DNA from 3 places in the Acetobacter sp. A11-2 genome. Region 3 is predicted to be linked to each of the others. Evidence: riboswitches for the same ligand, from Rfam matches in the RefSeq annotation. Region 3 holds a riboswitch; each other region holds the start of a gene.
What was found. Region 3 has a riboswitch for cobalamin ahead of ABNV41_RS09200 (DUF1636 domain-containing protein). Riboswitches for the same ligand answer to the same signal wherever they lie in the genome.
Positions count from the first base shown of each region.

Region 1: another riboswitch for cobalamin. It lies ahead of ABNV41_RS11765 (TonB-dependent siderophore receptor); the one in region 3 lies ahead of ABNV41_RS09200 (DUF1636 domain-containing protein).
Region 2: another riboswitch for cobalamin. It lies ahead of ABNV41_RS10325 (CbtB-domain containing protein); the one in region 3 lies ahead of ABNV41_RS09200 (DUF1636 domain-containing protein).

Region 1 is NZ_CP157843.1:2,403,909-2,406,169, reverse strand. It holds gene ABNV41_RS11770 (Na+/H+ antiporter) at 1-809, shown strand, start outside; cobalamin riboswitch at 862-1,094, shown strand; gene ABNV41_RS11765 (TonB-dependent siderophore receptor) at 1,229-2,261, shown strand, end outside.
Region 2 is NZ_CP157843.1:2,128,428-2,130,688, reverse strand. It holds gene ABNV41_RS10330 (LysR substrate-binding domain-containing protein) at 1-259, opposite strand, end outside; cobalamin riboswitch at 377-597, shown strand; gene ABNV41_RS10325 (CbtB-domain containing protein) at 1,003-1,221, shown strand; gene ABNV41_RS10320 (CbtA family protein) at 1,245-1,979, shown strand; gene ABNV41_RS10315 (carbohydrate porin) at 2,098-2,261, opposite strand, start outside.
Region 3 is NZ_CP157843.1:1,890,446-1,892,706, forward strand. It holds gene cobW (cobalamin biosynthesis protein CobW) at 1-597, opposite strand, end outside; gene ABNV41_RS09200 (DUF1636 domain-containing protein) at 594-1,022, opposite strand; cobalamin riboswitch at 1,201-1,438, opposite strand; gene ABNV41_RS09205 (MarR family winged helix-turn-helix transcriptional regulator) at 1,593-2,111, shown strand; gene ABNV41_RS09210 (FUSC family protein) at 2,101-2,261, shown strand, end outside.

The sequences.
Region 1 (2,261 bases), 510 kb from region 3:
TGGGCCGGAAATATGATGTGGCCTTGTGGCAGGTTGGCCTGTTTGTGGTGCAGATATACGCCATTATGCTGGCCATGCGCTTTGCAGGTGTATGGACATCCGTTTTCGGCCGTTGGGTGGTGGCGCGTATTGGCAGCCTGCCGTTTGAACCCACAGGTTTTGCAGGCAGCATGTTGCTGACATTTGCTGGCGTGCGCGGGGCCGTTACGCTGGCGGCTGTGCTTTCCCTGCCCGAAGGCACGGATGGCACAGATGCCTTTCCCATGCGCGATGCCGTGGTGGTGGCCGCTACGGGGGTGATTGTACTTTCCCTGCTGGCAGCCAGCGTGTTCATTCCGCTGTGTTTGCGTTTTTTGCCGCAGGAGACGGTGGATAAGAACGCGCAGGAAGAAAACATGGCCCGCCAGAAGCTGATACGCGCAGCCCTTGCGGTGCTGACAAAAGCGCGCGCGCAACCGCCAGCGCCCAACCCAAACAGCACAGCACTGGCAAAGCCCGAGGGGCAGAATGCAGATGAAGCCCTGCGGCAGGAGGTGATAGACCGCCTGTATCAGCTGTATCACAGCCGTTTGGAAGAAGAGGACGAAACGCCGCGTATCACACCGCTAGACCGCAGCCGCGCCCTACGCCATGCGCGTATGGAACTGGCGCTGCGCCTGCAACTGCTGCGGGCCGAACGGCAGGCCATGCGGGATATGACATCGCGCAGTGAGATTAACGACCAGACAGAATGGAAGCTCCAGCAGGAACTGGATTATGAGGAGCAGGTTATTCGCTCCCAGTCTCAGCGCCTCCCGCGTGAAGCCTAAAGCCAGCCGCCACACTGGGGCGTGCTTTTGTTGACAAGCCACCCCCAGCCTGTAAACCACACCGCATGATGGTTTCCCCCAAGGGGAATGAAAAGGGAACCGGGTGCCCGCGCCATTGCCTGCAATGGTTTTGCGATATTCCCGGGCTGTCCCCGCAACTGTAAGCGGCATGGATGTGCACGCACGGCGCAAAGCGCTGGCCCACTGGAACAAACCTTTCCGGGAAGGGGTGCCACAACCGAAAAACCGCAAGCCAGGAGACCTGCCATCAGCACACAGTTGCAGACGGGGCATGTCAGCCGGGGTGTGCTGGCAGGCTGGGCAAGCGGTCAGCCAATGGGGTGGTTTGTGCCCTGTGGTGGAAAAAGCCGGGCCAAGTCTCGTGGCAACGCTGTTAAACCGCGAGATTGCCTTAACCCATGTGCCTGAAAATCCTTTTGCTTACCGGCTCTTCCCTGCTGCTGGTAGAAACCACTGCCGCCATGGCGGCAGATGCCGTAAACCCCGCTACATCAACGGGTAAAAACACCGTTGATGCCAAAGTGGCCGTAACACCCGCCGCCACCGCTCCGGCGCAAAAGGCGCCTCTCTCTCATGCAGCGGAGGGCCCGCAAGCTGTGCAGGCCCGCAGCACGCAGGCTTACCCGGATTACGTTACGGTAAGTGCGGCCCGCCACCCCATGCGGGCGGATGAAATTGGCACGGCCATGACGATTGTGACAGAAAAGCAGATCCTCACCCAGCAGCGCCGCACGCTTACAGATATTCTGGCCCGCCAGCCGGGGCTGAATGTGGTGCGTTCGGGTGGCTTTGGCGGCACCACCTCCATTTTCATGCGCGGCAACAATGCCAACGAGGTGAAAGTGCGGCTGGATGGCATGGATATTAACGATGGCAGCTCCACCTCCGGCGCATTTGATGCTGCGCAGTTTGTGACCGATGGCATGGGCCGCATAGAAATTTTGCGCGGGCCACAAAGCGGCCTGTACGGGGCAGATGCCATGGCCGGGGTTATTGATATTACCACAGCACAGGGGCAGGGCAGGTTTACGCCTTTTGTGCGGGTGGAAGGTGGATCTTACGGCACGTTCAATCAGGTTATGGGCGCGCGCGGCAGTAAGGGAAAGTTTCATTACAATGTTGAACTTTCCCATTACCGGCAGGATGGTTTTCATGAAATCCCGCGCTATATCGGCCGCTATTTTGGCGCAGACAAGGAACAGCGCCACCGGGGGGACAGAAACGATAACCGCTCCGCCAACATTCGCTTGGGCTATGATGTCACCCATAATTTTGATCTGGGGCTGACGGCCCGGCTGATACAGAGCAACCTGCACACCTACAGCGCCTATAATATGGAAGATGAATATTACAGTCGGCTAGGATATTACGGTGATGTGGGGAGCGAGCGTGAACACACCACGCAAAATCAGGCCATTGTGCGGGGCACGG
Region 2 (2,261 bases), 240 kb from region 3:
TATCTGCCGTGGCCGTGGCCAGTTCTTCCAGCAATGGGGTGATGCGGGAATAATAAGTGTGACCCGCTAATGTAAGAGTTCCTGTTTCCTTATCCCGCAAAGGTGTGCCTAAAATATTTTCCAGATCCCGAATATGGCGGCTGATGGCTGCGTGATCTACGCGCAGTTCTGCTGCGGCCCGTCTGATACCGCCTGTGCGTGCAAACGCCGTAAAGGCATTGAGCATGGCTAGAGGGGGAATGCGGTATCGTTGGTCCATAAGTCGCCAGTCAGGGAAAAGTCTGCAGAAACAGGTGGGTTAAAATGGCGGCTCTGGCAAGAGTTATACCTGCATAATCAGGCAAAGATTGAAATATGAAGCAAAAATAAGGTAAGGGTTGCGCCATCTTACAACGGTCCCGCGCAAGCGGGTTTGAAAGGGAATGCCGGAGGTTCCTGCTTTGGAACCCAGTCGGCAACTGCCCTCGCAACTGTAGGCGGAGAGTCTATTACTCCTTAGCCGCATAAAGCGGTAGTCACTGGTGTTCGCATCGGGAAGGCTGAGTAATGCGCAATGACCCGCGAGTCAGGAGACCTGCCGTTGTTGTCTTGTTTAATCGCCGGGCGAGGGAACCGGAGATGGATGATTTGCGATGTTTACTCCTCTGCCCTCGGCAGATTTCTCCTTAAATACATCTTGGGCTTTTGTCTTCACGCGGCGTGGTGAAGTGTAACAATGCTTTGTGTTCCAAATAGAATTTGGAAGAGGTTTTGGTATGCTCTGCACCGTTGATTGCTGGTTGGCGAGAATCTGACGGATGGAGCAGGCAAGTATCTCACATGCAATGATGTTCCTTTCGGGTGCCGCTTTTCTCAAGGTGGGAGAGCAGCAGGCGTGTTCGGAATGCCCTTGCTGTTAGGCTTCGTCCTTCTATGATGAGGGCCGACCAAACCATGAAGTTCTGTTTCACACTCTTTTGTGCCTGCTCTGGCGGGCTTTAAATTTAAAAAGGATACAACATCATGAGCACATCTGTTCATACAGCTATGCCGGTTGCGGCAGCGGGCCAGAGCATTCCGGTTCGTGCCATTCTGCCTTGGGCTGTTTTCGGCCTGATTGTTTCTGCATTGCTGATCTACTTTGTAGGTGCAGAGCAGGGCGCCACTTCCCTGATTTCCGGGCATGCTGTGCATGAGTTTGTGCATGATGGCCGCCATCTTCTTGGTTTCCCCTGCCACTAAGGCACGAGAGGAAAGTTTTACTCATGGTTGGTCGTCTTTTAGCCCGCGGCATGGTCGCGGGCATTCTGGCTGCATTGCTTTCTTTTGTATTTTCAAAAATTTTTGGTGAACCGCAGGTCGCTTTGGCTATTGCGTTTGAAGCCGCTCAGGATGCTGCTGCAGGTGCCGCGCCAGAACCTGAACTGATAAGCCGTGGTGTGCAGGCATCTTGGGGCTTACTTACTGCTGTGCTGATGTACGGTGCCGCATATGGCGGTATTTTTGCTATTGTTTTTGCATTCGCCTATCAGCGCCTTGCAACATTAAGCCCACGCGCTATGGCATTATTGCTGTCTGGCGTTGGGTTTTTAACCTTTGTGCTGATACCAGATTTAAAATACCCACCCAATCCACCCGCAGTTGGGCAGGAAGAGACCATTGCACTGAGGACAGAAATGTATTTTGCAATGGTTGGCCTTTCTATTGCCATTTCCATGATTTGTTTGTTGGTGGGGCGCGCACTGTCTAACGTAATCGGGTATTGGAACGCTGCTGTATGTAGCATTATTCTGGGTATTGCGCTTGTCGCCGCTGTGCAATTTGGTCTGCCAGATTTTAATGAAGTGCCAGACAATTTTCCTGCTGTAGTGCTTTGGCGTTTTAGAGAAGCATCTATCGGAATGCAGATTGTTTTGTGGTCTGTATTGGGGCTGGTTTTTGGCGCTTTGGCTGAAAAATGCCTGCCATCAGAAAACGGTGTGGCGCGGAAGACTGTCTGATTTTTCCGAGCGGCCTTCTATACAAACTGTGCGTGTATAAAAAAGCATTTCCTAACGTTGCCATTTTTCCCATTTATGGAATGGCAACCGAAAGGGAATGCTTTTTTATTTATAATTTTTAGAAAGTGATGTTGGAATGGAGCCCGAAAATGGCTTCATTCCCGACAAGACGGTTGCCCGTCCAATCCGTCACACCGCCAGAGGGATGCCAGACATACTGGAAGTCTGGCTGCATGACCCACCAAGGGGTGACCTGTGCCTGATAGGTAAGTTCCAGATGGT
Region 3 (2,261 bases):
ATCTTCAACACGTGCGAGTGCATCTGCATCAAGCAGATCTGTCTTGTTCAACACCACAAGATCTGCAGCGTTGATCTGATCTTCAAAAACCTCCGCCAAAGGGTTGTCATGATCCAGGGATGGATCTGCCGCACGCTGTTGGGCAATAGCTTCCGGGTCATCTGCAAAACGACCAGCGGCTACTGCTGGTGCATCCACTACGGTTATCACTCCATCAACAGTCATACGGTTGCGCACTGTTGGCCACCCAAAGGCCTTGAGCAATGGTTTAGGCAGCGCCAGACCTGATGTTTCAATCACCACATGTTCTGGCGGATCAGCCCGATCTAGCAGGGCTTCCATTGTTGGCAGAAAATCATCTGCTACCGTGCAACACAGGCAGCCATTGGTCAGTTCGACAATATCATCTTCCTTGCAGCCTTCCACGCCGCACCCGCGCAGAATTTCTCCATCAATGCCAAGAGAACCAAATTCGTTCACCACCACGGCAATGCGGTGCCCTGCTGCACGCTGCAGAAGATTGCGCAAAAGGGTTGTTTTGCCTGCCCCTAAAAAACCAGTGATAATGGTTACAGGCACGCGAGATGCGAGTGTCATGAAGGCTCCTGTTCATCATAAAGTTGTGCGGGAACACGCCCCAGCACCATATTGGAAAGAGATGCCGGACGGCGCGAAGGCATGACCGTGCCCCGCGCGGATTTTGCATAGAGTTGGGCATACGCCAGAAGATCTTCTGCTTTTTCAGCACCCAGATGCCCTAATAACCATGTCCAACGCTCTGGCATGGCAATGGCTGCAGTGCATCCGCGATCACAGGCAGCCAGACACTGCACCTGACGCAACAGAACCGGAACTTCCTGCCCAGCAGCTTCTGCTTCCTGCACCAAGGTCTGCAAACGTGCATACAACTGGGCACCCGGCGGCTGATCCATGGCAGGCCCACCACGCCGACATGTGACACACACATGCAAAACCGGGCGATTCTGAGGTGATTTTTGAGAAGAATCGGACGCTTCGGCCATGCTGTATCCCTGAAATAACTACCATTCTAAAAGAACGGCTGCTTGAAAAGGGGTGCAGATACCCGGCGCCCCTGCCCAGAGATGACAGAAGAAATGCACCCTATGGTGCATCTATGCCTGCCGGGCACCCCGCCAGCAGCAACGCCAGAACTTAATAATTAAGGCCCGCCTATATGCTTACGCATAAGGCACCAATGGCAGGTTTCCTGGCTTGTACCCACATATGCTCTCCCTTACAGGCCAGAACATAAAACAGCGTTCCCTACCTTCCCAGCCTGTACGTAGGCCAGTGGCACATTGGGCCAGAAAGCCCATACGGAACACCATGGATAACTTACAGTTGCGGGGGCAGCGACGGCCTTGCACCGTTCTTCCCTTTTCATCCCGTAAAGGACACCATTAGCCCGCGCACAATGCGCATAAGCGGCCTTTGCTTTCAACCCGCAGTTTTAGCCCTGCAACTTTAAAAGTCTGCTGATCTGAAACAGGATTGAGGCTTCACGCTAATGTTCCTGTGCTTTGCAGCCTTATTTCCATTATTGACGCGCAAAACAGCTATGTTATATTCGTATGAATATACTTTATATGTCAAATATTCTTTCGCTAACCAATGAGGATTCCATGACCTCCCCACGCGTTCTGCCCACTCTGGATGAAACGCGTTTTTCAGACATGGCGCTTACCTTCCGCATTATGCGGTTAGCCACCGTCTGGCGCACGCAACTGGACCGGGCCTTACGCCCGCATGGCATGACATTGGCCAGCATGCGCCCGATGGCTTATTTGATGATGATGCCCGATGGCGCCACGCAAAGTGATCTTGCAGCCGCCATGAATGTGGATTGCTCGGCACTGGTGCGTATTCTTGATTTGCTGGAAAAACAAAAGCTGATCACTCGCCTGCAGGATACGCGGGACCGGCGTGCCAAAAAACTTGTGCTTACTTCTGCTGGGCAGGAAAGATGTACGCTGTTCCATACCATTGCAGCGCAACTTGAGCAGAACGTTAGCCAGAACCTTACAGAAGATCAGGTACGTAGCTTAATTCATGATCTGTCCTGCATGCTGGAAACGCATCATGAACGCTAGATCTGAGCACAACAGTCATACGCTTTTTTCCCTTAACACTCTGTTATCCCGCTGCTTACCGGCCTTTTTTTCTGATGAAGCCCAATGGAATGCTTTTAAAGCTACCGCAGGTTATTCTGCCCGCGTGTTTTTGTGCATTGGCATTGCCGT